DNA from 3 places in the Pseudomonas sp. FW507-12TSA genome. Region 3 is predicted to be linked to each of the others. Evidence: riboswitches for the same ligand, from Rfam matches in the RefSeq annotation. Region 3 holds a riboswitch; each other region holds the start of a gene.
The links. A riboswitch is a leader RNA that binds a small molecule or an ion and turns the genes downstream of it on or off. The one in region 3 is predicted to bind cobalamin.
Positions count from the first base shown of each region.

Region 1: another riboswitch for cobalamin. It lies ahead of AC3WK8_RS26365 (TonB-dependent receptor plug domain-containing protein); the one in region 3 lies ahead of cobO (cob(I)yrinic acid a,c-diamide adenosyltransferase).
Region 2: another riboswitch for cobalamin. It lies ahead of AC3WK8_RS04120 (CbtB domain-containing protein); the one in region 3 lies ahead of cobO (cob(I)yrinic acid a,c-diamide adenosyltransferase).

Region 1 is NZ_JBYSWT010000034.1:24,459-34,208, forward strand. It holds gene AC3WK8_RS26350 (diguanylate cyclase) at 1-472, shown strand, start outside; gene AC3WK8_RS26355 (ABC transporter substrate-binding protein) at 614-1,543, opposite strand; gene AC3WK8_RS26360 ((2Fe-2S) ferredoxin domain-containing protein) at 1,536-2,288, opposite strand; gene AC3WK8_RS26365 (TonB-dependent receptor plug domain-containing protein) at 2,300-4,216, opposite strand; cobalamin riboswitch at 4,370-4,571, opposite strand; gene AC3WK8_RS26370 (arginine N-succinyltransferase) at 4,793-5,860, opposite strand; gene AC3WK8_RS26375 (arginine N-succinyltransferase) at 5,904-6,926, opposite strand; gene AC3WK8_RS26380 (APC family permease) at 7,096-8,445, opposite strand; gene AC3WK8_RS26385 (N-formylglutamate amidohydrolase) at 8,627-9,379, opposite strand; gene AC3WK8_RS26390 (glutamine synthetase family protein) at 9,363-9,750, opposite strand, start outside.
Region 2 is NZ_JBYSWT010000003.1:94,856-104,605, forward strand. It holds gene AC3WK8_RS04095 (fatty acid cis/trans isomerase) at 1-592, shown strand, start outside; gene nfuA (Fe-S biogenesis protein NfuA) at 731-1,315, shown strand; gene cobM (precorrin-4 C(11)-methyltransferase) at 1,403-2,149, opposite strand; gene AC3WK8_RS04110 (cobalamin biosynthesis protein) at 2,394-2,795, opposite strand; gene AC3WK8_RS04115 (CbtA family protein) at 2,792-3,496, opposite strand; gene AC3WK8_RS04120 (CbtB domain-containing protein) at 3,507-3,695, opposite strand; cobalamin riboswitch at 3,793-4,012, opposite strand; cobalamin riboswitch at 4,098-4,307, shown strand; gene cobW (cobalamin biosynthesis protein CobW) at 4,405-5,472, shown strand; gene cobN (cobaltochelatase subunit CobN) at 5,476-9,246, shown strand; gene AC3WK8_RS04135 (magnesium chelatase ATPase subunit I) at 9,489-9,750, shown strand, end outside.
Region 3 is NZ_JBYSWT010000038.1:42,315-52,064, forward strand. It holds gene AC3WK8_RS27930 (DUF2066 domain-containing protein) at 1-618, shown strand, start outside; gene AC3WK8_RS27935 (AI-2E family transporter) at 656-1,729, shown strand; gene hda (DnaA regulatory inactivator Hda) at 1,947-2,651, shown strand; gene AC3WK8_RS27945 (C40 family peptidase) at 2,875-3,495, shown strand; gene AC3WK8_RS27950 (C40 family peptidase) at 3,660-4,193, shown strand; gene AC3WK8_RS27955 (class I SAM-dependent methyltransferase) at 4,215-4,877, shown strand; gene AC3WK8_RS27960 (PQQ-dependent sugar dehydrogenase) at 4,880-6,199, opposite strand; gene AC3WK8_RS27965 (hypothetical protein) at 6,269-6,850, opposite strand; cobalamin riboswitch at 7,017-7,253, shown strand; gene cobO (cob(I)yrinic acid a,c-diamide adenosyltransferase) at 7,335-7,946, shown strand; gene AC3WK8_RS27975 (cobyrinic acid a,c-diamide synthase CobB) at 7,957-9,285, shown strand; gene bluB (5,6-dimethylbenzimidazole synthase) at 9,278-9,750, shown strand, end outside.

The DNA of each region.
Region 1 (9,750 bases), on a different contig from region 3:
GAAGGACCAGCTGGAGATCGAGTTCCAGCGCTGCAAGCGCCAGGACCATGGCGGCGCCATCGCCCTGATCGATATCGATCACTTCAAGGCCATCAACGATACCTACGGCCATGTGGCCGGCGACGTGGTGCTGCGCCAGTTGAGCAAGCTGCTGCGCCAGAACCTGCGCAGCAGCGACCAGGCCGGTCGCTATGGTGGCGACGAGTTTTGCGTGATCCTGCCGGACGTTCCCCTGGAGCATGCCGCCGAGCTCATGGAAGCCCTGCGCGGGCGTTTCGGCGCCTTGGGCTACGAGCAGACCCCGGCCTTGCAGGTCAGCCTGAGCATCGGCCTGGCCGCCTTCGACTCCCGGCATGAAGAAGCCATGGGCTGGCTCCACGACGCCGACCAGGCGCTGTATGCGGCCAAGACCTGCGGGCGCGACAACGTCAGCTGCCACCCGCCACAACGGCACCTGCTCAACTCCCTGTAGCCGCTATCGAGCCTGCGCAGCTGCGCCCAGGCCCGCAGGGCCTTGCGGCGATGGTGTCGCGCCTACGTTCCGGCGTTCGCTGCACGGTCGTGCGCAGCCTGCGGCAGCGGCCACCGAGGCAGGGCCGCTGTCGTTGTGCGCTCAATCCTGTGGCAGGTGCAGGCGCCGGGCCAGTTCCAGGGCGGTGCGGGCGCTGGCGATACCGGGGACCAGCTGGGTGAAGGGGATGTCGATCAGGCGTTGCTCGCGCACTGCCCGCAGCCGTGACAGCACTGGATCGCTGCGCAGCAGGCGGCGCTTGCGTGCGGCCGGCGACCACAGGGCATCGGCCAGCAGCATCACCTCCGGGTTGTTGGCCAGCAGGGTCTCGCTGTCCACCACCAGGCGCGGGCGGTCGATGGCGGCGAAGCTGTTGCGCGCCCCGGCGGCTTGCAGCAATACCCCGACAAAACCCCGCCGGCCCTGGCTGGCCAGGCCGTTGACCTCGCTGTCCAGGTAGAACACCGAGGGCTGGGGTTGGTCCTGGTACAGGGCCCGGGCCGAGGCGAGATCGGTATCCATCTGGGCGATCAACTGCCGTGCCCGTTCCTGCGTGCCCAACAACTGGCCCAGGGTCAGCAGGTCGCGGCGGATGTGCCCGAAGTAGTCCTCGTCATGCCCGACGCAGGCCGACTCCAGCAGGTAGCTGCCGACGCCGATGGCGCCCAGGCGCTCGCGGGAGCTGAAGTTGTCGGGGAACGCCGAGGCGAAACCGCCCACCACCAGGTCGGGCTTGAGGCTGTACAGCACCTCGGCCGACGGGTATTGGCGGGCGATCACCGGCACCCCGTGGTAGTGCCCCTGGGCCATGGCCTGGCCATCGTCGTCCAGGTAGGCGACGCCGATCAGCGCCGGCCCGGCGCCCAGGGCCAGCAGCAGGTCGGCGCTGTGCTGGTTGAGGGCGACGATGCGCTGGGGCGTGCCGGGGCTGGGCCAGATCTTGCCGCAGTTTTCGTAGCTGCCGGCCAGGGCCGGCCCACTGGCCAGCCACAGCAGGATGGCCAGGCACCTGGCCCGGGCCTTCCTAGGCATCGGTGGGTACTCCATAAGGGGCGGCGATCTGCAACTGGGCGACGGGCTCGCCTGCCAACAGGTGCCCCTCCACCAGTTGCAGCACCTGGCTGTCGTTCTCGACCCGGTACCAGCAGCCATCCGGGTGCACGGTGAGTACCGGTCCCAGGTTGCAGGGGAACTGGCAGGCGGTGCGGGTCAGCAGCACGCCTCCGGGCTTCTCCATGAGGTCAAGGCGCAGCAGCTCGCGACGCAGGGTCTTCCACAAGGGCAGGGCGCCACGCCGGACGCAGCGCGGGCCGGTGCAGAGCAATACCTGGCGGGCGTGGGGCGGCACCTGCGACCAGTCCGGATCGCTGGCCACCGGGTTGACCTGGTCGCATGGCAGGTGGCGTTCGCGCTGGGCGATGCTGGCCCAGGCCTGGGCCGCATCCAGCCCCCGGCGACCCAGGGCCTGGGCGGTGATCCACAGCCGTGGCGCCTGGGAGTGGGCACGGGCGCGGCGTCCCAGTTCATCGCGCAGCCAGTCCAGGTAGGCGCTGTCGGAGCTGGGCTCCAGGTCCACCACCAGCAACGCCGCGCCAGCCTTGGCCAGCGTTTCGTCCAGGGCAGCCCAGAGACTGTCGAAACCGTCCAGGGTATCGATCACCCGGGTCTCGACGCTGTCGTCGCGCAGGCCTTCGAGCTCGCGGCAGAAGGCCTGGCCGAGGGCGCCACCCAGCAGACCGGGACCGACGAACAACACCCGTTGATAGTGTTCATGCATGTCGGTCGGCCTCAGAAGCGGTAGGTGTAGCGCACTTCGGTGGTGAAGGGGCGCCCCAGGTTGTCCAGCGCTGGCGTGTCGTTGGTCATGCTGGTGGCGTAGTCGCGGTCGAACAGGTTCTCCACCAGCAGGCTCAGGCGATGCTGCTGGGCCGTGTCGAGGTAGCGATAGGCGTCGGCATCCACCACCGAGTAATGGCCGTAGTCGAGCTTGCGTGGACTGTCGATCTGGCCGATATAGCGAATCGCGCCGCCCACGCCCCACATGCGGTCCTGCGATTCGAAGCCCAGGCGCGAGCGGGCGAAGAACCCGGGGATGTTGCTCAGGGTCACGTTGCGTGACTCGACCAGGTTGCGGGTCATGTCGGCGGACAGGTTCCATTGCGGGCTGAACTGCCAGCGTCCGTCCACCTCGATGCCCCGGACCCTGACCTGTTTGTCACCGTTGACGAATTGTTTGTTGTCCAGGGCAATCAGGTCGTCGATCTTGCGCCGGTAGGCGGTGATGCTGGCATTGAATTCACCGGCCAGCAGGCTGCCCTTGTAGTCCAGGCCCAGTTCGGCGTTGACGCTCTTTTCCGGCTTGAGGTTGCGGTTGCCTTTTTCATTGGGTTCATTGGCGAACAACTGCTCGGCGTTGGGCAGCTTGAAGGCATTGCCGTACTGGCCGCGCAGTTGCCAGTTGGGCGTGAGGTCGTACAGCGAGGTGAGCATGCCCACCGTGGCACTCTCGCCGCCGCTGATTTTCTCGTGGCGCACGCCGATGCTCGGGTGCCAGTCCGGCAGGGCTTCGAACACCGGGCGCAACTGGGTATACAGGGCGTTGGCCTGGGCCTTGTTGTCGTCGATCTTGAGTACGTCGTCCTGGCCCTTGAACCACTGGTTGTCGGTGCCGAACACCAGCACATGGCCGCCGTCCAGCTCGGCCTTGCCCTCGGCCTGCACGCCCCAGTCGGTGAAGCCCCAGTAGTCGTTGTGGTTGATGACCTTGATGCCGCCATCATCGTTGCTGTTGATACGGGTGTAGCGCGTGTCCCAATCGTTGACATGGCCCTTGACGAAGTAGCTGAAGCGTTCGCCCAGGCGTTGCTCGAAGGTGGCGGTGGCGATCTGCTGGACCCGGTCGTTGGTGGTCTTCTTGTTGTTCGCGGCGCGGGCGAAATCCAGGTTGGCGTCGGTGTACTGGTAGAACAGCTCCAGGCGCGAGTCGTCGCCGAACCCCTGGATCGCCTTGGCGCCGAAGGTGGTCACCTCATAGGAACGCTTCTTGTCGTGGGTATTTTTGTAGGCGCTGTTGCGAAACGGCTGGTAGCCGTCGGAGACGTTGTGGCTGACATAGGCCAGCAAGCCGAGATCGCCCAGGCCGTTGCTGACGATGCGTTCCGCCCGGGCATCGCCGCTCCTGCCCATGAAGCTGTCCAGGCCCAGGTTGACTTCGCCGGAGGCGTCGCGGGTCTGTGGGCTACGGGTGACGATGTTGATCACCCCGGACACCGCCTGGGTGCCGAACAGCAGGCTCTGCCCGCCCTTGAGCACTTCGATGCGCTCGATGGCGTTGGCTGGCAGGGTATCCAGGTACAGGCCGCCGTACAGGCGGTTGTTCAGGCGCACGCCATCGAGCAGGATCAGCGTGTCATCGTTGCGCCCACCCAGCAGCGAATAGGTGCCGTAGTCGAAGGGGCCGTTCTTGGGCGCCACGTAGAGGCCCGGCACGTACATCTGCAGGACCCGGGTGATGTCGCTGCTGGGGCCGGCGCGTTCGATCTGCTGGCGATCGATGATTTCCACTTTGCTGCCGTACTTGGCCATCTCGGCCACGGTGGTGGACTCCACCGACGGGGCGGAGACGAACTGCTGGTCGAGCTTCAGGGAGGTGTCGTCCGCCAGCAGCCAGGGGCTGAACAGGCAGCCGAGCAGGGCGCCGCCCATGGAACGGCGCGCAGCGCGCCAGTCGCGCGCAAGGGAAGTGTCTGTTGTTGTCATTGTTGGTCTTCTCGAAAGTATCTTCGGGAAGCACGCAGGGAGAAGGTGGCAGGCACGCGCACGCGCCCACACCGGCCCATGCCCGCCCACCGCAGGATTGCCAAACAGATGCTTCAGGCCGGTCTCCGGGCTTGCGAGGCTGGCTGCATTCGCCTTCCCATACCTTGGGTACAGTGGCGTGTTGAATGCAGCACTCGCTTACCGTTGCGGGGGCAGCACCGGACTTGCCCCTGGGGGCGCACCGGTTTCCCGTTTCACCTCACGCACGGCGGCGTGAGGCACCTGAAACAGGGCGGCATCTGAACATCCGTCCGGCCGTTCGTCAATCCTGTGGCCGACACGATCGCGCCCACTGCGTAGTCATGCCGTTATCGCCCAGCCCAGTTCCGGTAGCCGCTGCTGAGCCTGCGAAGCTGTGCCAAGGCCCGCGGGGCCTTGATTGTGGAGTGCGCAAGGTTTGCGCTCGCTGCGTGGTCGTGCGCAGCCTGCGGCAGCGGCTATACCAAGCGGGTTTGCCCGGCGTTACCAGGCAATGGCGGGGGAGGTGCGTACCTGGGCCTGGCCACCGGCATCGGCGGGGCAGGCCAGCAGTGGCACCGCACGCACCGAGTCACCGGGCTGCAGTTGCAGGCGCTTGGTGGCCTGGCGGTCCACCAGCAGGCAGCCGGCCACCAGGCGCCCGGGCGCGGCGGTGATGCGGCAGCTCTCCAGGCGCCGGTTGTGGATCAGCCACATCGGCGCCTGCTCGTCCGGGTTGCCCACCAGCAACGGCAGGACCTGGCTTTCACGCACGCTGCGGATCTTCGCCACTTCGGCCTCGATCAGCGGGCCACCGTCGAACACATCGATGCAGCCCTGGTGGCTGAAACCTTCGTCGTGCAGGATGCCCACCGCCTGTTCGGTGCTGGCGTGGGCCTGGCCGATGGCCGCCTGGGCCTGTGGGCTGAGCAGGCAGGTATAGAGCGGTTGGCGCGGCATCAGCTCGGCGATGGAGGACTTGCCGCCATGGCTGGACAGGCGGTTGGCCTGCTGGAAATCCATCTTGAAGAAATGCCGCCCCAGGCTGTCCCAGAACGGCGAGCAACCTTGGCTGTCGACCTGGCCGCGCAACTCCACCACCAGCTTGTCGCCGAACAGCGCCGGGTACTCGGCGACGAACAGCAAGCGCGCCGTGGACAGCAGGCGCCCGGTATAGCCCTGGCGCAGGTCGTGGCGCAGGAACAGCGAGCACAGCTGGGATTGCCCGGCCATGTCGTTGCTCAAGAACAGGGTCGGGATCTGTTTCTCGATACCCAGTCCCGGGGCGCTGCCGCGAGTGATGCCGAGCCGGTAGTTGTAGCAGGGCTCGCGCAGGCCGATGGCACCGCTCAAGCCACAGATGCCGATCACCTGCTGCTCGTCATCTTCCAGCACGAACAGGTAGTCGGCGTCGGCGCGTTCCACCTGGCCGGCGAACGTGCGTTGGGCCCAGCGCACCCGATGGTCCAGGCGCTCGGGGTCGGTGCTGAGGTTGTCCAGTTCTCGCTGGCTGCCACCCAGCAGGCGCAGCAGCGCGGGCAGGTCGGAGACGCGAATCGGGCGCACGATCATGCACGGGCTCCTGGCAATGCCACGGTTGCGAGTCGATAAGGGGTCATAGCGCAATGCTCCGCACGGCAGCGCCGGGCTCCAGTTGCAAGGCCTGGAACATCTCCTGGCCAAGACCGATACGTTCCTCTGGAGCTTCGTCGAGCAGCGCGACGATGGCGCGGAAACCTTGCAGGCGGTCGTTGCTCAACAGCCATGGGCGGCCCCGGCCGCTCTGCGCGGCGAAGTAGCTGGTGGCGATCCGGCTCTGGATGATCGAGCGCAGTTCGTTGGTGCGCGCCTGCAGGGTCGGCCCGGCATCGAACAGGTCGACGTACTGGGTCGGGGCGAAACCTTCGTCCACCAGGATGTCGCAGGCTTCCCGGGCGTCGGGATGGATGCGGCCGATGCAGTCCTGGGCCGCCTGCGCCAGCATCGGGATGTAGATCGGGTACTGGGGCATCAGCTCGACCAGGAACCCGCGTCCCTGCAGGGCGCACAGGCGCTCGGCCTCGACATAGGGCAGGTCGAAGAAATGCTGGCCCACCGCCTCCCAGAACGGTGATTGGCCGTCGGTGTCGCTGTAGCCGACGATTTCGCTGATGCAGCTGTCGGCGAAACGCTGGGGGTGGGCGGCGATGAACAGCAAGCGGGCCCGGGAGGTCAGTTGCGCCAGGGGGCTGCCGGCCAGCTCGACGTCCATGTGGAAGCTGCGCAGCAGGGTCTGCTCGCTCAGGTCGTGGCACAGCGACAGGGTCGGCACTCCATGCTGGATGTCCAGCTCCCGCGAGCTGCTGATGAACGGGCGGTTGCGCAGGCTGTAGAACGGTTCGCTGAAGCCGGCCGTGGCCAGGATGTCGGAGCAGCCATGCAGCCGGCCGGTGGCGGGATCTTCGAGGACGAAGAAATAGTTCTCCGGCCCCTGGCCGGCCTCGGCCTCGGCCTTGGCGAAGGACGCCAGGGAGTCGAGGATCTTTTCCCGCAGGCAGGTTTCGTCGTCCACCAGCGAGGTCACGCCCAGCAGGCGCTCGCGGGCCAGGCGCCGCAGTTGGGGCAGATCGGATAACGCCACGGGACGCAAGGCCAGCATGGGTGCACTCCTGTATCAAGGGCCGCCGGCTTTGGGCCGGGCAGCCAGACATCACTGTCGATTACCACGCATTGTCTCCGGCCGTGGCATCCGGCGGCCGATTCCCGGGCTGCTCTTGATGGCCGTGCCGGGATGGCGCGTCACCCCGCAGGGCAACGCGCCGCGTTCACTATTGCTTGAGCGGATCCGGCAGGGCGGCACCGTTGCCCAGCCGGTTGAGCACGAACAGGTATACCAATCCTGCGACCACCCAAATAGCGCCAAGTTTCTGCGCGTCCACGCCCATGTTGTACATGATGGCGCAGACGATCACGAAACCGATCGACGGGCAGACCAGGTGGCGCAGCACCTGGCCGGACTTCTGCCGGCGCCAGTAGAAGTTGATCACGGTGATGTGCAGCAGCATGAAGCCGCTCAGGGCGCCGAAGTTGACCAGCGAGGTGAGGGTGTCCACCGAGTCGATGAACAGGTAGCAGATCACCAGCGACAACAGCGCTACCAGGTAGATGCTGATGTGCGGGGTGTTGTGCTTGGGGTGGACCTTGGCCAGCACCTTGGGCAGCTTGCCGTCGCGGGCCATGCCGAACAGCAGGCGCGATACCGCCGCTTGCGAGGTGATGGCCACCGCCACGCCCCAGGCCAGTGCCGTGGCCACCCCGGTGAGGGTCGCCAACCAGCTGCCGGCTGCCAGCTCGGCGATCTCGTAGAAGGCCGTGTCGGCGGACTTGAAGCCCATGCCTGCTGCCAGGTCGGTGGCGATCCAGGTCTGCACCACGAAGATCGCGCCCATCACCACCAGGGTGATCAACGCTGCCCGGCCAACGCTACGGCCGGGATCGCCCTTGACCTCTTCGGCCAGGGTCGAGATGGCGTCGAACCCCAGGAACGACAGCACCGCGATCGACACGCCCTGCATCAGCATGCCGAAGTGGAAGTTTTCCGGGCTGTAGAGCGGCGCCAGGGTCAGCTCGCCGTGGCCGGTGCCGCCGTGCAGGGCGTTCCAGGCGTAGAACAGGAAGATCCCCAGGACCACCAGTTGCGCCAGCAGGAACAGGATGTTCATCCGTGCGGTGAAGGTGATGCCCCGCAGGTTGACGAAGGTGGCGCTGACCAGGAACGCCAGGATGAAGCCGACCTTGGGCACTTCCGGGTACAGGTGGTTGAGCGCCATGGCCGCGTAGACATAGAGCAATGGCGGGATCAGCAGATAGTCCAGGAGCATCAGCCAGCCGGCGAGGAACCCCACGTGGGGGTTGAGGCCACGCTGGGCATAGGAGTACACCGAACCGGCGATGGGAAAGGCGCGGGCCATGGCGCCGTAGCTCAGGGCGGTGAAGACCATCGCCACCATGCCGATGATGTAGGCCAGGGGCACCATGCCCGGAGCCTCCTGGTTGACATAGCCGTAGACCCCGAACGGGGCGATGGGGATCATGAAGATCATCCCGTAGACCACCAGGTCGCGCAGGTTCAGCCCGCGCTTGAGCTCCTGCTTGTAGCCGAATTCTTCAATCTCCATGAAGCACTTCTCCTTGTAGCCAATAGGGGGCAAAGCCCGCGGCGTGCGTCGTCATTGACGCTTGGGCCGCGGGCCGGTGTTTGAACCTGGCAGGATCAAAGACACACCACAGCGGTTTTTCTGATTGTTATTGCAGTCCTGCTAACAGCGTTATTGGATGATCCTCGGTGCTCTTGAGGCACTACAGCAACGGCGCCAGGCAATCGCTCCAGTGCTGTACCGCCTGTGGGGTGCGCAGCAGGTCGTTGCGCACCTCGATCAACACCGATTCCAGGCCCCGGGCATCGCCGTGCACCGGTACCGTCATATCGCTCAATGGATCGATTTCATAAGGCTGGTTGCCGGCCACTTTCAGCGGCAAGGTCCACAAGCCTTCCAGGACCCGGGCGGCATAGGCGGTGGCGTTGCCATAGAGCACGCCGATTTCCAGGTCCCGTGGCTGGCCGTAGTACACCGGGGTGAAACTGTGGATGCCCACCACCCGCACTTCGCGGCCCTGGGCCAGGCGCCGGTCGATGATCCGCTGCAAGCGCTGGTGGAATGGCGTGAACAACTGCTGGCGCCGGTACTCGCGGGTCGCTTCGTCCAGGTGCTGGTTGCCCGGCACCTGGTAGATCTCGCTCTGCAACGGGATGCTGTCGGGGGCATGCCGTGGCCGGTTGAGGTCCACCAGCAAGCGCGAGTAGTTGGCCGCGATCAGGGTCGCGCCCAGGGCCTGGGACAGGCTCTGGGCCAGTTCCAGGGCGCCCGGGTCCCAGGCGATATGCTCGCGGGCCGCCACCGGGTCCAGTCCCAGGTCGTTCAGGGCTGGCGGAATGTAGTGGCTGGCGTGCTCGCACACCAGGATCAGCGGATGCTCGGAGTCTTCCCGGAACAGGCGATAGGCCGGCTCGGTATAGAGTCCCAGCTCGGCGGATTTAGTACAGGTGTCCATAGTGCTCACAGAGTTGGGCGGCGTTCAGGTGCTCGGTCAGGGACACTTCCTTTTGCTTGACGGCGAAATAGGTATCCAGCAGCGCCTGCGGCAGCAGTTGTCGCAACTCGCGGTTCTCGCGCAGGCAGTCCAGGGCCTGGGGCAGGTTGCCGGGCAGCGGCACGATGCCGCTGGCCCGACGCTGTTCGGCGCTCAGTTCATCGGGGACCTTGTCGGTCACCGCATTGAGCGCCAGTTGTTGCTCGATGCCCAGGCGGCCGGCCATCAGCACCACGGCCATGGCCAGGTGCGGCGAGGCGGTGGCATCCAGGGCGCGGAACTCCAGGTTGTATTGCGGCGCTTCAGACTTGCCGCCGATGGTCACGGTGGGG
Region 2 (9,750 bases), on a different contig from region 3:
CAAGGATCCGAAGAAGGATTTCGCCAACCAGTTGCTGGCGCGCTACGGCGAGCTCAATGCCAAGCCGGACCCGATCAACCGCTGCGACAGCGCCTATTGCTCGCGACCCAACATCGATCCGGCCCTGCAGGATGCCGAACAGGCCCTGAGCGGTCTGGCGTCGCGGCCGGCGGCGGGGCTCAAGGTCATCGAGCAGTTGCCTGAGGCCACCTTGCTGCGGGTCCAGACGCCCGGCGGCAAGCGCCAGTTCTACAGCATGCTGCGCAACCGGGCCCACAGCAACGTGGCCTTCATGCTCGGCGAATCGCTGCGCTACCAGCCGGGGCTGGATACCCTGACCATCTTCCCGGGTATCCTCAGCAGCTACCCGAACTTCATGTTCGACATCCCGTCCGCCGAGGTGCCGGAGTTCGTCACGGCCATGCAGGAAGCCCGCGATGCCGAAAGCTTCGAGAAGATCGTCGAGCGCTGGGGCATCCGCCGCAGCCATCCGCAGTTCTGGCAGTACTTCCATGACCAGACCCGCTTCTTGCAGGAAACCGATCCGGTCGAGGCCGGGGTCATGGATATGAACCGCTACGAAAACCTCTGAGATAGAGCGGTCGCCGCCCCCGGATGCGCAGAAGGCTACGGGGGCGTCTCAGACCAAGGTCTATCCTGACAAAAACACTAGGACTTTTTCAGCGACATCGATTGGCGTAAACTGCGCCCACGTCTGCGAGGAACCATCATGAGCGCCATAACCATTACCGACGCCGCCCACGATTATCTGGCTGATCTGCTGTCCAAGCAGAACACCCCGGGGATCGGCATCCGCATCTTCATCACCCAACCAGGTACCCAGTACGCCGAGACTTGCATCGCCTATTGCAAGCCGGGCGAAGAAAAGCCCGAGGACAAGGCCCTGGGCCTCAAGAGCTTCACTGCCTACATCGATGCCTTCAGTGAAGGTTTCCTCGATGATGCAGTCGTCGACTACGCCACCGACCGCATGGGCGGCCAGCTGACCATCAAGGCTCCCAACGCCAAGGTGCCCATGGTCAACGCCGACAGCCCGATCAACGAGCGCATCAACTACTACCTGCAAACCGAGATCAACCCCGGGCTGGCCAGCCACGGCGGCCAGGTCAGCCTGATCGACGTGGTCGAAGACGGCATCGCCGTGCTGCAGTTCGGTGGCGGTTGCCAGGGCTGTGGCCAGGCCGACGTGACCTTGAAGGACGGCATCGAGCGCACCCTGCTCGAGCGTATTCCTGAGCTCAAGGGCGTGCGCGACGTCACTGACCATACGCAGAAAGAAAACGCCTACTACTAAGGCGTTCGCTGCGACACAAAAAAACGGCGCCCCGTGAGCGCCGTTTTTTTATGCCCGGAACCAGGCCCCTGGGCGTGAACAAGTGGGTCAGGGCCGATAGAGGTGTGCGTGGCCGGCGCGGTACAGCGACGACTCACTGAAGGCATCGGCGGCCAATACCCGGCCCACCAGGATCAGCGCGGTGCGCCGGAAGCCCTTGGCGGCTGCCTTGGCTGCGATATCCGCCAGGGTCCCCTGTACCCAGTCCTGGTCCGGCCAGGTGGCCCGGTGCACCACCGCGATCGGGCAGTCGGCACCGTAGTGGGGCAGCAGTTCGGCGACGATGCGCTCCAGATGGTTGACCCCCAGGTGGATGGCCATGGTGGCGCCATGGGCCGCCAGGCTGGCGAACTCTTCCCCGGCCGGCATGCTGGTTTTGTCCGCGTAGCGGGTGAGGATCACGCTCTGGGAGACATCGGGCAAGGTCAGCTCCGCTCCCAGCAATGCGGCGCAGGCGGCGGTGGCGGTGACTCCGGGGACGATCTCGAAAGCAATCCCCAGCTCCCGCAGGCAACGGATCTGCTCGCCGATGGCGCCGTACAGGCTCGGATCGCCGGAGTGCACCCGGGCTACATCCTGGCCCTGGGCATGGGCTTCGCGGATGGCCTCGATGATCTGTTCCAGGTGCAATTCGGCGCTGTTGATCACCCGTACCGCGCTATGCCCTTCGAGCACCGCCTGGGGCACCAGGGAGCCGGCGTAGATGATCACCGGGCAGCGATGGATCAGGCGCTGGCCCTTGACGGTGATCAGTTCCGGGTCGCCGGGGCCGGCGCCGATGAAGTAGACAGTCATGGCAGTGTCCTGTGAAAAAGGGGGCGAGCAGGCTTCATGATGAAGATCGCTCATGATCGAGGGCGGGGGTTAGCGGCGATTCTACGGGCAAACAGCTAACAGGCCGTTGAAAAACTATCTGCGTTGCCATCGCTGCGTTGAAAACAGGCTGGTGCGCCAGCCCGGTCAAAATGCTCATTTACCGCGCGTAAACTGCGCTTTTTCGCTTGTTTTCGCCTTGTGCTGGCTGCCTCGCCTACGTTTTTCAAGGGCCTGCCAATGCCAAGGTGGCTTCGGCGGATTTCTGCCGGGGCACCAGCAGTTGCGCCGAGCCTGCTTGCAGGCATTCGGCCATGGCCAGGGCGGCGCTTTCGGCGACGCCATGACAGCCGGTGCGTTCGAATGCGGCCTGCGACCTGTGGCTCAGGCGGGAGTCGTAGGGCGCCAGTTGGGCACTGCTGAAGAAGGTCAATGGCAGCGACAACTGCTGCGCCAGCTCCAGCAGGCCCGGTTCATCCTGCTTCAGGTCGATGCTGGCCATGGCCTGTACCTGGCCCAGGTCCAGGCCATGGGCCCGCAGCACCTGGTCCAGCAGGGCGCGCAGGGCGCTGGCCGGGCAACCCTTGCGACAACCCAGGCCGACCACCAGGGCCGGCTCGGTGATCATGCCCGCTGGCCATCCTCGCCCTTGCGCCGGAACAGCCAGGCGCTGATCAAGCCCAGGGCCAGCCAGAAGGCGGCATTGGTCAATTGCGAGGCGATCTTGAACTGGGCCTCCAGTGCTTCGGGAGCCAGCATCGAATGCACTTCCGGTTGGGGAGCGCCGATCACATGGGGCACGGCGATGATGGCCGCGCCCAGCAACTTCAGCAGCCAGTTGCCGGCGAACACGATCAGTGCCAGGCCCACGGCAGTGGACGCGGCGGCACCGACCCACCAGGTCTGGCGCTGCACCAGGTCGGCCGCGGCGGTGCCCGGCAGCTCCGGCGGCAGGCCCAGGGTGGGCGCCAGGCAGAAGGTGGCGTAGCCGGCCAGGCCCCAGAGCAGGCCCTGGGAAGTGCGGCTCGGTGCGCGCAGGGTGTAGAGGCCTGCCAGCATCAGGGCGAAGCCCACGGCGACCACCAGGTTGCCGCCGGTGGTGGACAGGACTCGCTGCCAGCCGTCCTCCGGTTCCCAGGCTTCTTCATCGTGGACGTGCCCGGCCATGGCGCCCGGGGCGTGTTCATGGACTGCCTCGGTGGCCGGGGCCTTTTCGTAGGTTTCCGCCTGGAGAATCAATGGCGCGACCCAGAAGCTTTGCAGCAAGGTCAGCAGCAGGGCGGCCAGCAGCCCGGTGAAGCCTGCGGTTTGCGCGATACGCTTGATCATCGGACGGGTCTCAGTGGCAAGGGAAGGCGGCGCTGTGGCGGGTGTCGTGGGCGGCGTTGTGCACTGCCTCGATATGCGAGAAGCCGGCGAAGTACACCAGGCAGGCGCCAAGGATCGAGGCACCGATGGCGGCTACCAGGCGCTGGCTCAGGGTGGCGGTGCTGCTGGCGGAATGGCTGGTGCTGCTGATGATCGACATGGCGCGTTCCCTTGGGTTTGTCAGCGGGAAGCGGCGCAGGAAAACCCCGCGTGGCGTTCACGCAGGGTTTGCAACAGCGCCCGCCCACCGCGGGTTTGTTATTCGTGTATTGCGGGCCGGTCTCCGGGCTCGCGAGGGGCAGGGCGGGTCATGCCATGCCGGCAAGTGTCGCCTTCCCATGCCCAGGGCACAGTGGATCTGACACTTCGCTCGCTTACCGTTGCGGGGGCAGCACCGGACTGGTCATCGCGGCAAGCGCGTGATTCACCGGTTTCCCGTTTCACCCTGTGAAGGGCACCCGTAACAAGTTGTGTAGCAAATCATGGGCAAGGGAGCGCCGTCAATCGCCGGTTGGCACGGGAAGCCGCCGCATATGTGCATTGACCGTCCTCCGCGCTCTGCGTAGCCTTGCGCCTTCGAGGTTCTTCGGCCAGCGGTCGAAGCTAAGACGGGAACGCGGTAGAAGCCGCGGCTGCCCCCGCAACTGTGAAGGGTTCCATTCCTGCACGGCCACTGCCTGGCGTCCATGACGCTGGCGGGAAGGCACAGGAAGCGTCAGTCCTGGACTGGCAAGCCCCCAGCCAGGAGACCTGCCTCGACCCAGATTCTCACTACAACCGGGCGGGGTGATCCGGTGGCGAAATCAGCACCTGGCCCGCGCCGTGCCTGTCGTCCCGTATGCCCGCCTCCTTCGCCAAAAGGGCATCCGATGAAAACACTGGCCAAACTTCCCGTCACCATCGTCACCGGCTTCCTGGGCTCGGGCAAGACCACCTTGCTGCGGCACATGCTGGACAACGCCCAGGGCCGTCGTATCGCGGTGATCGTCAACGAGTTCGGCGAACTGGGCATCGACGGCGAGATCCTCAAGCAGTGCTCCATCGGCTGCACCGAGGAAGAGGCCAGCGGCCGGGTCTTCGAATTGGCCAACGGCTGCCTGTGCTGCACCGTGCAGGAAGAATTCTTCCCGGTGATGCGTGAACTGGTGGCCCGCCGTGGCGACCTGGACCATATCCTCATCGAAACCAGCGGCCTGGCCCTGCCCAAGCCCCTGGTGCAAGCCTTCCAGTGGCCGGAAATCCGCAGCGCCTGCACCGTCGATGCGGTGATCACCGTGGTCGACAGCCCGGCCGTGGCCGCCGGCACCTTCGCCGCCTTCCCGGACCAGGTGGACGCCCAGCGCAAGCTCGACCCCAACCTGGACCACGAGTCGCCACTGCACGAGCTGTTCGCCGACCAGTTGTCCAGCGCCGACCTGGTGATCCTCAACAAGACCGACCTGATCGACCCGGCCGACCTGGCCAAGGTCCGCCAGGAAGTGGCCGAGGAGCTGCCGCCGGCGGTCAAGGTGATCGAGGCCAGCAGCGGGCGCCTGCCCCTGGACGTACTGCTGGGCGTGGGTGCCGGTTCCGAGGAGCACATCGACAGCCGTCACAGCCACCATGACCACCACCATGACGGCGACGATCATGATGACCATGACCACGACGCCTTCGACTCGATCTCCATCGAGCTGCCCGAGGCCGACGAAAGCCTGCTGCTCGATGCCCTGACCCAACTGGTGGTCAAGCACGGCATCCTGCGGGTCAAGGGTTTTGCGGCGATCCCCGGCAAGCCGATGCGCCTGCTGCTCCAGGGCGTGGGCACCCGTTTCGACAAGCACTTCGACCGCAAGTGGGGCGCTGATGAGAAACGCATCACCCGCCTGGTGCTGATCGGCCAGGAACTGGATGCAACCCAGCTGGAAGCGCAACTGCGCGCCGCCCTGGGCGCCTGACCCATGCACCTGCTCAGGACCCAGCCCGGCGGATTCGTGTCGGATGACAACATCGCCGACCTTGGACAAACCCCCGCCGAGCTGGTGATCCTGTGCAGCGGCGACTCCAGCCTGGCGCTGCTGGCCGAGGCCGCCGAGCAACTGCCAGCGGACTACCCCAGCTTTCGCCTGGCCAACCCGATGCAGGTGCAGAACCACGCCTCGGTGGACCTGTACGTCGACCAGGTGCTGCGCCATGCCAAGGTCATCCTGATTTCCCTGCACGGTGGCATCGCCTACTGGCGTTATGGCGTCGAGCAACTGGTGGAGCTGTCCCGGCGCGGGGTGCAACTGATCCTGGTGCCGGGGGACGACCGGCCCGACCCGGAGCTCAGCGACCTGAGCACGGTGTCGGCCGTGGAGCGCGACCGCCTGTGGCAGTTCCTGCGACAGGGCGGGCGAGAAAATGCGTTGAATTTCTACCGCTGCCTGAGCGGCTTGCTGGGGCGCGATTACTCCTGGAGCGAACCGCAGGTGCTGCCGCGCACCGCGCTCTATCACCCGGCCAGGAGCCAGGCCAGCCTGGCGGATTGGCAGGCCCACTGGCAGCCCGGCCAGGCGGTGGCGGCGCTGCTGTTCTATCGCTCGCACTTGCAGGCGGCCAACACCGCATTCATCGACCTGTTCTGCCAGCGCCTTGCGGCTGCCGGTCTCAACCCCTTGCCGATCGCCGTGGCCAGCCTCAAGGAGCCTGGCTGCCTGGCGCAGGTGCAAGACTGGCTGGATGAGACCGGTGCGGGAGTGATCCTCAACACCACCGGTTTCGCCCAGTCCAGCCCCGAGGCGCCGCACCTGCGACCGTTTCGCCGCGACATCCCGGTGATCCAGGCCATCTGCGCCCAGGACAACGAGCCGGGCTGGCAGGCCAGCGAACAGGGCCTGGGCCCACGGGACCTGGCCATGCACATCGCCTTGCCCGAACTGGATGGACGCATCATCAGCCGGCCTATCAGCTTCAAGGACCTGGCCTGGCGCAGTGAGCGCAGCCAGTCGGACGTGGTCTGCTACCGCGGCCAGCCCGAGCGCATGGACTTCGTCGCCCGGCTGGCAAGCAACTGGGTCGAGCTGGGCCGCCTGGACAACCACCAGAAGCGCATCGCCCTGGTCCTGGCCAACTACCCGACCCGCGACGGGCGCATCGGCAACGGCGTGGGCCTGGATACTCCGGCGGCGGCGCTGAACATTCTCAAGGCCTTGCAGGCCGAGGGTTATCCGCTGCCTGGCGAGCTGCCGGCCAGCGGCACCGAGCTGATCCAGCAATTGCTCGGTGGCGTCAGCAACGATCTGGACAGCCTCGACCTGCGCCCTTGCCAGCAGAGCCTGGCCCTGGACGATTACCAGCGCCTGTTCCAGGCACTGCCCGAGGTCAATCGCCAAGCGGTGCTGGAGCGCTGGGGCGCCCCGGAGCAGGACCCGATGTTCCGCAACGGGCGGCTGATGGTCGCTGGCCTGCGCCTGGGCCTGACTTTCATCGGCATCCAGCCGGCCCGGGGTTACCAGGTCGACCCCAGCGCGGTGTACCACGACCCGGACCTGGTGCCGCCCCATGCCTACCTGGCGTTCTATTTCTGGCTGCGCCAGGTCTACGGCGCCCACGCAGTGATCCACGTCGGCAAGCACGGCAACCTCGAGTGGCTGCCGGGCAAGGGCGTCGGCCTGTCGGCCCAGTGCTGGCCGGACGCCTTGCTGGGGCCGCTGCCGAACATCTACCCGTTCATCGTCAACGACCCAGGGGAGGGTGCCCAGGCCAAGCGCCGGACCCAGGCGGTGATCATCGATCACCTGATGCCGCCCCTGACCCGCGCCGAAACCTATGGCCCGCTGCGTAACCTGGAGTTGTTGGCCGACGAGTATTACGAGGCCCAGTTGCTCGACCCGCGCCGCGCCCGGGAGCTGCAACGGGACATCTTGCGCCTGGTGCGCGAGACCCAGATCGACCGCGAGCTGCAACTGGACGGACCACTGGAAGGCGAAGCCGATGCGGCGCTCTGGCTGCCACGGCTGGACACCTACCTGTGCGATCTCAAGGAATCGCAGATCCGCGACGGCCTGCATGTGTTCGGCGAGTCGCCAGAAGGGCGCTTGCGCATCGATACGTTGCTGGCCCTGCTGCGCATCCCTCGGGGGGATGGCAAGGGCGCCCACGCCAGCCTGTTGCGGGCCCTGGCCAAGGCCTTCGAGTTGGGGTTCGATCCGCTGGATTGCGCCCTGGCCGAACCCTGGACCGGGCGGCGCCCACAGCCCCTGCAACAGCTCAGCGATGCTTTGTGGCGCACCGCTGGCGATGTGCGTGAACGTCTGGAAATCTACGCCGGGCGCTTGATCGAGGCAGCCTTGCAAGGCCCGGTGGCGCAACTGGACGAAGCCGGCTGGGAGCCGGTGCGCAGCATCATCGAGGGCTTGCGCGAGGTAGTGGCACCGCGCCTGGATGCCTGCGGCCCGGCGGAGATGCGCGGCCTGCTCGATGCCCTGCAAGGCCGCTTCGTGCCGGCGGGCCCCAGCGGCGCGCCCAGTCGCGGGCGCCTGGACGTGCTGCCCACCGGGCGCAATTTCTATTCCGTGGATGTGCGCAACCTGCCCACCACCACTGCCTGGCGCATCGGCTTCCAGTCGGCCAACCTGATCCTCGAGCGCCACCTGCAGGATCACGGCGACCACCTGCTGCAGCTGGGCCTGTCGGTCTGGGGCACGGCCACCATGCGCACCGGTGGCGACGATATCGCCCAGGCCATGGCGCTGATGGGCGTGCGGCCCGTCTGGGCCACCGGCAGCCAGCGGGTCGACGACTTCGAGATCCTGCCCCTGAGCCTGCTGGACCGGCCCCGGGTCGACGTGACCCTGCGGATTTCCGGGTTCTTCCGCGATGCCTTCGCCAACCTCATCCGCCTGTTCGACGCGGCGGTGCAGGCGGTGGCTGCCCTGGACGAGCCGGCCGACATGAACCCCCTGGCGGCCAGGGTCCGTGCCGAACGCGAAGCCTTGCAGGCTGGCGGCCTGGACCCGGAAGCAGCGGCGCGCCAGGCTGGCTGGCGGATCTTCGGGGCCAAGCCCGGGGCCTATGGCGCCGGGGTCCAGGGCGCCATCGACGGTCGGCTGTGGCAGAGCCGCGAGGACCTGGCCGAGGTCTACCTCAACTGGGGCGGCTACGCCTACGGCGGCAGCGATGAAGGCACCGCCGCCCGCGAGCAGTTCGCCGCTCGCCTGGGCCGGGTCCAGGCGGTGGTGCAGAACCAGGACAACCGCGAGCACGACCTGCTGGATTCCAACGACTACTACCAGTTCCAGGGCGGCATGCTGGCGGCGGTGGAAAGCCTGGGCGGGGCCAAGGTCGCCAGCTACCACGGCGATCACAGCCAGCCCGACCTGCCGAAGATCCGCAGCCTCAAGGAAGAGCTCAACCGGGTGATCCGTTCCCGGGCGGTGAACCCGAAATGGATCGAGGGGGTCAAGCGCCACGGTTACAAGGGGGCCTTCGAAATGGCCGCGACCCTGGACAACCTGTTCGCCTTCGATGCCACCACCGAACTGATCGACGACCATCAATACGCCTTGCTGGCCGATGCCTACCTGCTGGACGACTCGACCCGCGAGTTCGTTCGCCAGCATAATCCCCACGCCTTGCGCGATATGACCGAGCGTTTGCTGGAGGCCCAGCAGCGCGGCCTGTGGCAGGAGCCCGGAGCTTATCGCGAGGCCCTGGAGCATCTGCTGCTGGATATAGAAGAAGACTCCTGAGGGCACCTTAAAAAACTACCTGCGTTGTCATCGCCGCGTTAAAAACAGGCTGGTGCGCCAGCCCGGTCAAAATGCTCATTTACCCCTTGTAAACTGCGCTTTTTCACCTGTTTTTGCCTTGCACTGACTGCCTCGCCTACGTTTTTAAGAGGTGCCCTGAGGCGGTGAATGCTGCGCACTCGATCGCGAGCCGGCTCGCGAAATCGTCCTTCGGGACACCCAGACCCAAGCGAGAACCCCAGATGAGCGACACCCCGCATTTCCCCTTGTCGGCCGTGGTCGGCGCCGATGCCCTGAAGCTGGCCCTGTGCCTGACCGCCATCGACCCGAAGATCGGTGGCGTGTTGATCGAGGGGCCACGGGGCATGGCCAAGTCGACCCTGGCCCGGGGGCTGGCGGATTTGCTGGCCAGCGGGCAGTTCGTCACCTTGCCCCTGGGGGCCAGCGAAGAGCGGCTGGTGGGTACCCTGGACCTGGATGCAGCCCTGGGCGAGGGGCGGGCGC
Region 3 (9,750 bases):
GCCGAGCCTTTGCGGCGAGCCGCCCAGCATCGCGGATTGCCGCTGCGCCTGCCGCTGGGGGATCTGGACGAACAGATCGTCGCCACTGCGCCTAATCTCGAGGGGGCCGACCCGGCGCCACTGCGCGAGGCGTCGGAACGATATGGCGCGGATGCGCTGCTGGCGGTGCATGCCCGTGAAGAGGGCGGCCAGTGGCAGGCCAAGTGGCGGTTGTGGCTGGGTGACCAGAAGGAGCAGGGGACGGTCCAGGGAGCTGACACTGGCGCCTTGGCCGATGCGGTGTTGCTGGCCGTGAGCCAGCGCCTGGCGCCGCGCTTCGTCACGCGTCCGGGTGTTTCCAGCGAGCAGTTGCTGGAGGTGCAAGGCATGAACCTGGAACGTTATGCGAGTCTGGGCCATTTGCTGGAGCCTTTTGGTGCGCAGTTGCGCAGCGTCGACGGCGATCGGATCGTTTATCGAGTCAATGGCAGCACCGAGCAGTTGCGTGCGCAATTGTCCCTGGCCAAGTTGCAGGAAATTCCCGCCGGGCAGGCGCAACCGTTGCCTGCCGCAGGAGTCGAAGGTAGTGCGCCGGCGGCCGCTCCAGACTCTGGGGCGCAGTTGCGTTTTCGTTGGTAGCGGGTGGTTTCCTTCTATATAGAAGCAGGAGTGCTTTATGGGTGATACCCGTCGTTGGGTCTGGTTGGGCGTGGCGCTGTTGGTCTGCGGGTTCCTTTACCTGTTGCATCCGATCCTCAGCCCGTTCCTGGTCGCGCTATTACTGGCGTACATGTTCGATCCCCTGGTGGATCGCCTGGAGAAGTGGGGCTTGTCGCGCACCTGGGGGGTGGTGGCGGTCTTCGCCCTGTTCACCCTGATCGTGATGACCCTGTTGCTGGTGCTGGTGCCCATGCTGGCCAAGCAGTTGGTGCGCCTTTATGAGTTGGCGCCGCAAATGCTCGACTGGGTCCAGCACACGGCTATGCCCTGGGTCCAATCCCGGCTGGGGCTGGCGGATGGTTTCTGGAAGTTCGACAAGGTCAAGGCCGCCATCAGCGAGCATATGGGGCAGACCACCGACATCGTCGGCGTGGTGCTGAGCCAGGCCACGGCCTCTGGCTTGGCGCTGATCGGCTGGTTGGCCAACCTGGTGTTGATTCCGGTGGTCAGCTTTTATCTGCTGCGTGACTGGGACTTGATGATGACCAAGGTCCGCAGCCTGTTGCCACGGGATCGCGAAGATCAGGTGGTGTCCCTGGCTGGGGAGTGCCATGAGGTGCTGGGGGCCTTTGTTCGTGGCCAGCTGCTGGTCATGGTGGCTCTGGGCATGATCTATGCCGCCGGGTTGATGCTGGTGGGGCTTGAGTTGGGCCTGCTGATCGGCTTGATCGCCGGGCTCGCGGCCATCGTGCCCTACATGGGGTTCATCATCGGTATCGGTGCAGCGTTGATCGCGGGCCTGTTCCAGTTCGGTGGCGACTTGTATCCCATGATCGGCATCGTCGCGGTGTTCATGGTGGGGCAGGCGTTGGAGGGGATGGTGCTCACTCCATTGTTGGTTGGCGACCGCATCGGCCTGCATCCGGTGGCCGTGATCTTCGCCATCCTTGCCGGCGGCGAGCTGTTCGGCTTCACCGGGGTACTGTTGGCCTTGCCGGTGGCGGCGGTAATCATGGTGCTGGTACGTCATGTACATGACTTGTACAAGGACTCGAACCTCTATAGTGGGACGCAAGACCCCGACTTGTAGCGCGAGCAGCAGGGGCGCCAGAGCTTGGCGCTCCTTCATTTCGGTGGTCGTGCAGCGATCCCGAGCTGTCAAGGAAGTCATTGGCAGGGCTTTCGGCTCACGCAAACCTTTGATTTTGCTTGTGGTCTGCCGGATTGTGCGCTCGGCGTCACGGGTATAAACTTTGCAAAATTTACACAGAGGCCACTAACGGTTCGTTTGGAACTGTTCAGCCAGCATGAAACCGATTCAGCTGCCCCTGGGGGTGCGTCTGCGTGATGACGCCACCTTCATCAACTACTATCCAGGCGCCAATGCCGCAGCACTCGGCTATGTCGAGCGTCTCTGCGAAGCCGATGCCGGCTGGACCGAGAGCCTGATCTACCTTTGGGGCAAGGATGGTGTGGGGCGTACTCATTTGCTGCAAGCGGCTTGCCTGCGTTTCGAGCAATTGGGGGAGCCTGCTGTATACCTTCCGCTGGCGGAACTGCTGGATCGAGGGATCGAGATCCTCGACCACCTCGAACAATACGAGCTGGTATGTCTGGACGACCTTCAGGTGGTGGCTGGCAAGGCCGACTGGGAAGAGGCCTTGTTCCATCTGTTCAATCGTTTGCGCGACAGCGGTCGGCGCCTGCTGATCGCAGCCTCGACATCTCCGCGAGAGTTGCCGGTGAAGCTGGCGGACCTCAAGTCGCGCCTGACCCTGGCGCTGATCTTCCAGATGCGCCCACTTTCCGATGAAGACAAGCTGCGTGCCCTGCAGTTGCGTGCATCCCGGCGTGGCTTGCACCTGACCGACGAGGTCGGGCATTTCATCCTGACCCGGGGTACGCGGAGCATGAGTGCCTTGTTCGAGCTATTGGAGCGCCTCGATCAAGCCTCGCTCCAGGCCCAGCGCAAGCTGACCATTCCCTTCCTGAAGGAAACCCTGGGCTGGTGAGTCCAGCGGTTAGAAACGACCTTTGGTCGGGTTTTGGCATATTCCAGGCGCCAGAAAACGCGCCTTTGGCAGGGTTTCCACAGGCAGGTGGCGTTTAAATGGGCTTAAAGCCTTAGATGTACTGAAGAAACTCATAAGTCACATTCTGATCGATTGAATTTGCAAATGAGAGCGATAGAAGGCATAGTCGCTCCTTCTTTTATAACAAGCCACGGTCGTGCCCATGCTAAATCGCTTCGCACCCCTCGTGCCTCTCGCACTCGTTACCCTGTTGTTTGGCTGCGCCTCTCATGCCCCGGTGTCGCAGCAGCAAGTCGTACAGCAGGCTAAAGTCACCACTACCAACCAGTCTTCCGCGGTCTACCAGGAAGAGCTGGCAACTGAAAAGGAACTGGCAGAATTCGCTGACAGCAAGCCTTACCAGTTGCCAGTTCTGGCTGACAGCATCCTCGAGCGCGGCATGTCCCTGATCGGTACCCGCTACCGTTTCGGTGGTAGCTCCGAAGCCGGCTTCGATTGCAGCGGTTTCATCGGCTACCTGTTCCGCGAAGAGGCTGGCATGAACCTGCCGCGCTCCACTCGCGAGATGATCAACGTCAAGGCGCCGCTGGTCGCGCGCAACAACCTCAAGCCAGGTGACCTGCTGTTCTTCAGTACCAATGGCCGCGGGCGCGTCAGCCATGCCGGTATCTATCTGGGCGACGACCAGTTCATCCACTCCAGCAGCCGTCGCAGTGGCGGTGTGCGGGTCGATAGCCTGGGCGACAGCTACTGGAGCAAGACCTTCATCGAAGCCAAGCGTGCACTCGCCATGGCTCCGACCGTGGTCACCGCACGCAAATAAACGGACTATTTGTAGGGCGAAGTTAAAGTCTTACTTGAAGTTTGACGTGTAGGCGCTAGAATCCTGATCTATTGTTGAAACTAACCGCGTAAGCCCTGCTTACGCGGTTTTGTTTTCAGTACCACGGCAGAGAAAGCCGCATCCCGATCAGGATTGTCCAGCTTATGTCGACCTCGGCCCGTATCGCTCTTGTTGTCCTCGCCGCGCTGCTCAGCGCCTGCGCCAGCCGTACTCCGCCACCTGCGCCCGTGGTGCGAACTCCGGTATTCAGCCCTGCCCAGACCTTTTCACCGGTTGCCGAAGACGTGCTGTTCCGCGCCCTGGGCCTGGTGGGTACGCCTTATCGCTGGGGTGGCAACACTCCGGACTCCGGATTCGATTGCAGTGGCCTGATCGGCTACGTGTATCGCGATGCCGCAGGTATCTCGCTGCCACGCTCGACCCGGGAAATGATCGGCATGCAGGCTCAGGATGTCGGCAAGAATGCCTTGCAGACCGGCGACCTGATCTTCTTCGCCACCAATGGCGGCTCCCAGGTCAGCCATGCCGGTATCTACGTCGGCGAAGGGCGCTTCGTGCATGCCCCGGCCACTGGCGGCACGGTGAAGCTCGACAGCCTGTCCAAGGCCTACTGGCAGAAAGCCTACCTGAGCGCCAAGCGCGTGCTGCAGCCGGAACACCTGGCGCGCAATCCATAATCCTTTCTTGTCGAGGTGTTCGTGACTGCTCGTACGCTCAACCTCGACGACGCCCTTTATCAATACCTGCTGGATGTATCCCTGCGTGACACGCCGTTGCTGCGTCGCCTGCGGGATGAAACCCGGGCCTTGCCCACTGCGCGCTGGCAGGTTGCGCCGGAGCAGGGGCAATTCCTCGCCCTGCTGGTCAAGCTGATCGGTGCTCGCCGGGTACTGGAGGTCGGCACTTTCACTGGCTATAGCGCCTTGTGCATGGCCCAGGCGCTACCTGGGGATGGTTCGCTGGTCTGCTGTGATCTTCCCGGCGACTACAACGCCACTGCCCACCGTTACTGGCAGGAGGCTGGAGTCCAGCAGCTTATCGATCTGCGTCTGGCGCCTGCCCTGGAAACCCTGGCCAGCCTGGAGCGGCAGGGGCAGGGTAATTCCTTCGACCTGATCTTCATCGATGCCGACAAGGCCAATTACCCGGCTTACCTGGAGTTCGCGCTGCGCTTGCTGCGTACCGGGGGGCTGGCCGTGTTCGATAACACCTTGTGGAGCGGGCGGGTGTTGGAGGTGGCTCCTGCCAGCGAGGATACCCGGGCCATCCAGGCGCTCAATCGTGCCCTCAAGGATGACCCGCGTATCGATTTGTCGCTGCTGCCCCTGGGGGATGGCCTGACCCTGTGCCGCAAGCGCTGAACTCAGGGCTTCTTGGCAGCGCTCACGCGCCAGATCTTGTTGCCGACGTCATCTGCGACCAGCAGGGCCCCTTGCTGGTCGATCACCACTCCTACCGGGCGCCCCATGGCGTTTTTGTCGGCATCTAGAAAGCCGCTGAGCAGGTCGATCGGCTGTCCTTGGGGCTTGCCGCCGCTGAACGGCACGAAGAGCACTTTGTAGCCACTGTGGGGCTTGCGGTTCCAGGAGCCGTGCTGGCCGATGAACGCGCCTTCGGTGAAGGGCGCGGGCAGCTTGCTGCCAGTGGCGAACGCCAGGCCCAGCGAGGCCGTGTGCGGCCCTACGGCGTAGTCCGGGGCAATTGCCTTGGCCACCAGTGCCGGATCCTGGGGTTTGACCCGTACGTCCACGTGCTGGCCGTAGTAGCTGAAGGGCCAGCCGTAGAAGGCACCATCCTTGACCGATGTGATGTAGTCGGGCACCAGGTCGCTGCCGATCTCGTCCCGTTCGTTCACCGCTGTCCAGAGGGCTCCGCTGACTGGCTCCCAGGCCAGGCCGTTGGGGTTGCGCAGCCCAGTGGCGAACAAGCGATGCTGGCCGCTGGCACGGTCCACTTCCCAGATCGCTGCCCGGCCTTCTTCCTTGTCCAGGCCGTTTTCGCCGACATTGCTGTTCGAGCCGACGGTGACGTACAGCTTGCTGCCATCCTTGCTGGCGATGACATTCTTGGTCCAGTGGTGATTCAGCGTACCGCCGGGCAGGTCCACTACCTTGGTGGCCCTGGCGCTGATCCTGGTGTCACCGCTCTGGTAGGGAAAGCGCAGCAGCTTGTCGGTATCGGCTACATACAGATCGTTGCCCACCAGGGTCATGCCGAAGGGTGAATTGAGGTTCTCCAGGAAGACGCTGCGCGTCTCCGCCACGCCGTCGTGGTCGGCATCGCGCAACAGGGTGATGCGGTTGGCGCTGGGAACCGTGGCCCCGGCGCGCCCCATCACCTTGCCGGCTACCCAGCCGCGGATGCCCCGGCTGTCGTCCGGTTTGGGTGGAGCGTTGGTTTCCGCCACCAGCACGTCCCCGTTAGGCAGTACATAGAGCCAGCGTGGATGATCGAGATTCTCGGCGAAGGCGCTGACCTGGGTTCCGCTGGCGGCCAGCGGTTTCGCTCCCTCGGGCCAACCGATGGCCGGAGCGATGTTCAGCGTGGGGATCAGGGTGGGGTTGGGTTCCGGCAGCTTGGGGTTCGGGCCGGTGCCGTCCGCAACCTGCAGGCTGGAGGTTTCGCCGCAGGCGGCGAGGCCGGCGGCGATGGCGATGAGCAAGGTATGGCGAGGCTTGAGCATGCTGATATCCCTATGAGTGCGCGAACATTCAATCATAGAGAAGCATGGGCGCCCTGGGGTTCCTTGTGTTTAGCGAGCTTCCTTGAACAATACCGCCACTCCGGGGTGGTAGTGGCCGGCTTCGTTGTGCAGCTTGCGGTAGGCATACGGGAAGTACCAGGCCACGGCGCAGCAGTGTTCCTTCTGCAGGTCGTCGAGCATGTCTTGCAGTTCCTCGGGGGTCGCGCTGTGCTGGGCCTTTTGAGGTGCGACGAACAGGCAGCCAAGCTTCAGGTCGCTGGGGTGGCTGATGGTCTTCGCTGCATTGGCGATATCCTGCAGGGCCTGGGTCAGGGCCAGGTTGTTGACTCGTGGCCAGCGCTGGGTGGCCTGGATGTAGGCACGTTCTTCCTTGGTGGCCAGGTACAGATCGGTACGGGCATTGCGCGCACCTTCTTCGAGCTGCTTCTTGCTGGGGCTGCGTTCCAGGGTCACCATCTCGGCCATCCAGGCCGCGGCCGAGAGCAGTCCCAGGTTGGCCTGCTCGTCGAACCAGTAAGGGGTTTCGTTATCGCCGCGAATCGCGTTGTAGCGGTCAATGCAATCGAACCAGCGCTCCAGCATCGGTCGCAGGAATTCCAGCCTTGGATTGCTGATGATCATGCCTTGCATCGAACTCACCCCTTATTGTTGTGACGGGACGTCATGTCCTGAAAGTGGCTATTTGATATCACTGCTTTCAGTGTGGCACAAGATTGGCGTCAGTTTGTTGATGCAGTGCAGTTTTCCGTTGGGTGCGGCGGGCCGCTTCATTGACGCTCCATTCCCAACCCTCTAACCTTCGCGACTTGTTTCAGGTGCTCTGTGACTCCCGGGTCGACAGAGTGAAACAGGGAAGCCGGTCAGGGCCCGTTCCAGCGATGGAGCCGGCGACGATTCCGGCGCTGCCCCCGCAACGGTAGGTGAGTCAAGATTGCGCAAGTGCCACTGTGTCGAAAGCAGGCATGGGAAGGCGCGCAGTCCGGCAGTGGTGCCGCTCACGAGCCCGGAGACCGGCCTGATTCATCCAACGGCATCACGGAGGGCGATGCCAGGCTTGCGCCGTCCATTTCCATTCCTGCCCCCCGTTCCCCAAGCCCCAACGGAGAGCTGCTCCATGAGTGAATCCCTCGAGCGTGACGAACGTCATCTGGCGCGCATGCTGCGCAAAAAAGCGGTGATCGACGAGCGTATCGCCAACTCGCCCAATGAATGCGGGCTGTTGCTGGTCCTGACCGGCAACGGCAAAGGCAAGAGCAGTTCGGCCTTCGGCATGCTGGCACGGTCCATGGGGCATGGCATGCATTGTGGCGTGGTGCAATTCATCAAGGGCCGCGAAAGCACAGGCGAAGAGCTGTTCTTCCGGCGCTTTCCCGAGCAGGTACGGTTCCATGTGATGGGCGAGGGCTTCACGTGGGAGACCCAGGATCGCCAGCGCGACATCGCCGCCGCCGAGGCCGCCTGGGCGGTTTCCCGGGAGCTGTTGCGCGATCCGCAGATCGGCCTGGTGGTACTCGATGAGCTGAACATTGCCCTCAAGCATGGTTACCTGGACCTGGATCAGGTGCTCAGCGACCTGCAGGCCCGTCCGCCGATGCAGCACGTGGTGGTGACCGGGCGCGGGGCCAAGCCGGAAATGCTCGAACTGGCCGACACCGTCACCGAAATGGGCATGGTCAAGCACGCCTTCCAGGCCGGTATCAAGGCGCAGAAGGGCATCGAGCTGTGAGCGTGAACCCATGAATGATGTTCGTCATTGCCCGGCGGTATTGATCGCCGCTCCGGCATCCGGCCAGGGCAAGACCACCGTGACCGCCGCCCTGGCGCGCCTGCACCGTAACCAGGGGCGCAAGGTGCGGGTGTTCAAGTGCGGTCCGGATTTTCTCGATCCGATGATTCTCGAGCGTGCCAGCGGTGCCCCGGTGTACCAGCTGGACATGTGGATGGTGGGCGAGCAGGAAAGTCGCCGCCTGCTGTGGGAGGCCGCCGGCGAGGCCGACCTGATCCTGATCGAGGGCGTCATGGGATTGTTCGATGGCACGCCATCGAGCGCGGATCTGGCACGGCATTTCGGCGTACCGGTGCTGGGGGTGATCGATGGCACCGCCATGGCCCAGACTTTCGGCGCCCTGGCCCTGGGTCTGGCGCGCTACCAGCCGGACCTGCCGTTCGCCGGCGTGTTGGCCAACCGTGTGGGGACCTTGCGCCATGCGCAACTGCTCGAAGGCAGCCTGACCGAGGGGTTGCGCTGGTATGGAGCCTTGTCCCGGGAAACCTCGATCGAGCTGCCCAGCCGCCATCTGGGCCTGGTCCAGGCCAATGAACTCAATGACCTGGATCTGCGCCTGGATGCCGCTGCCGAGGCCTTGGCCAGCAGTTGCCAGGTGGCGCTGCCGCCGGCGGTGGGGTTTGCCGCGCCGGCTCCGGTGGCCTGCGAGCCGCTGCTGGAGGGCGTGCGGATCGCCGTGGCGCGGGATGAGGCATTCGCCTTCACCTACGGCGCCAGCCTCGACCTGCTGCGAGCGATGGGCGCGCAACTGAGTTTCTTCTCGCCGATCCACGATAGTGAGTTGCCGGCGGCCGACAGCCTGTACCTGCCTGGCGGTTACCCCGAGCTGCACCATCAGGCACTCGCGAGCAATAGTGGCATGCTCGCGGCCATCCGCGCCCATCACGCCGCCGGCAAGCCACTGCTCGCCGAATGCGGCGGGATGCTGTACCTGCTCGATGCCCTGACCGATGTCGAAGGCCAGCGTGCCGAGCTCCTGGGGCTGTTGCCCGGCGAGGCGGTGATGCAGAAGCGCCTGGCGGCCCTGGCCTTGCAGGCAGTGGACCTGCCGGACGGTAGTCTGCGCGGGCATACCTATCATCATTCCCTGACCAGTACCGAGCTTGCGCCCATCGCCCGGGGGGCGAGTCCCAATGGTGGCCGGGGTGCCGAGGCGGTGTATCGCGACGGGCGCATGACCGCCTCCTATGTGCACTTCTACTTCCCATCCAATCCCGTGGCGGTGGCGGCGTTGTTCGCACCCCGGCCAGGGGTTGCCGAGGGCCTGGCGTGTGACTGAACAGGCGTTTTCCGCGGCCGAGCGCGAGGCGGTCTATCGCGCTATTGCCGAGCGTCGTGACATGCGTCATTTCGCCGGCGGCAGCGTTGCCCCCGAGTTGTTGCAGCGCCTGCTGGAGGCCGCGCACCAGGCCCCCAGCGTTGGCCTGATGCAGCCCTGGCGGTTTATCCGCATCAGTGACCGTGCGCTGCGGGACAACATCCGGCAGTTGGTGGAAGAAGAGCGGGTACGTACCGCCGAGGCGCTGGGGGAGCGTTCCGACGAGTTCATGAAGCTCAAGGTCGAAGGCATCAACGAGTGCGCCGAATTGCTCGTGGCCGCGTTGATGGACGGCCGGGAACGGCATGTCTTCGGTCGCCGGACCCTGCCGGAAATGGACCTCGCATCCCTGTCCTGCGCGATCCAGAACCTCTGGCTGGCGGCGCGCAGCGAAGGGTTGGGCATGGGTTGGGTATCGCTGTTCGA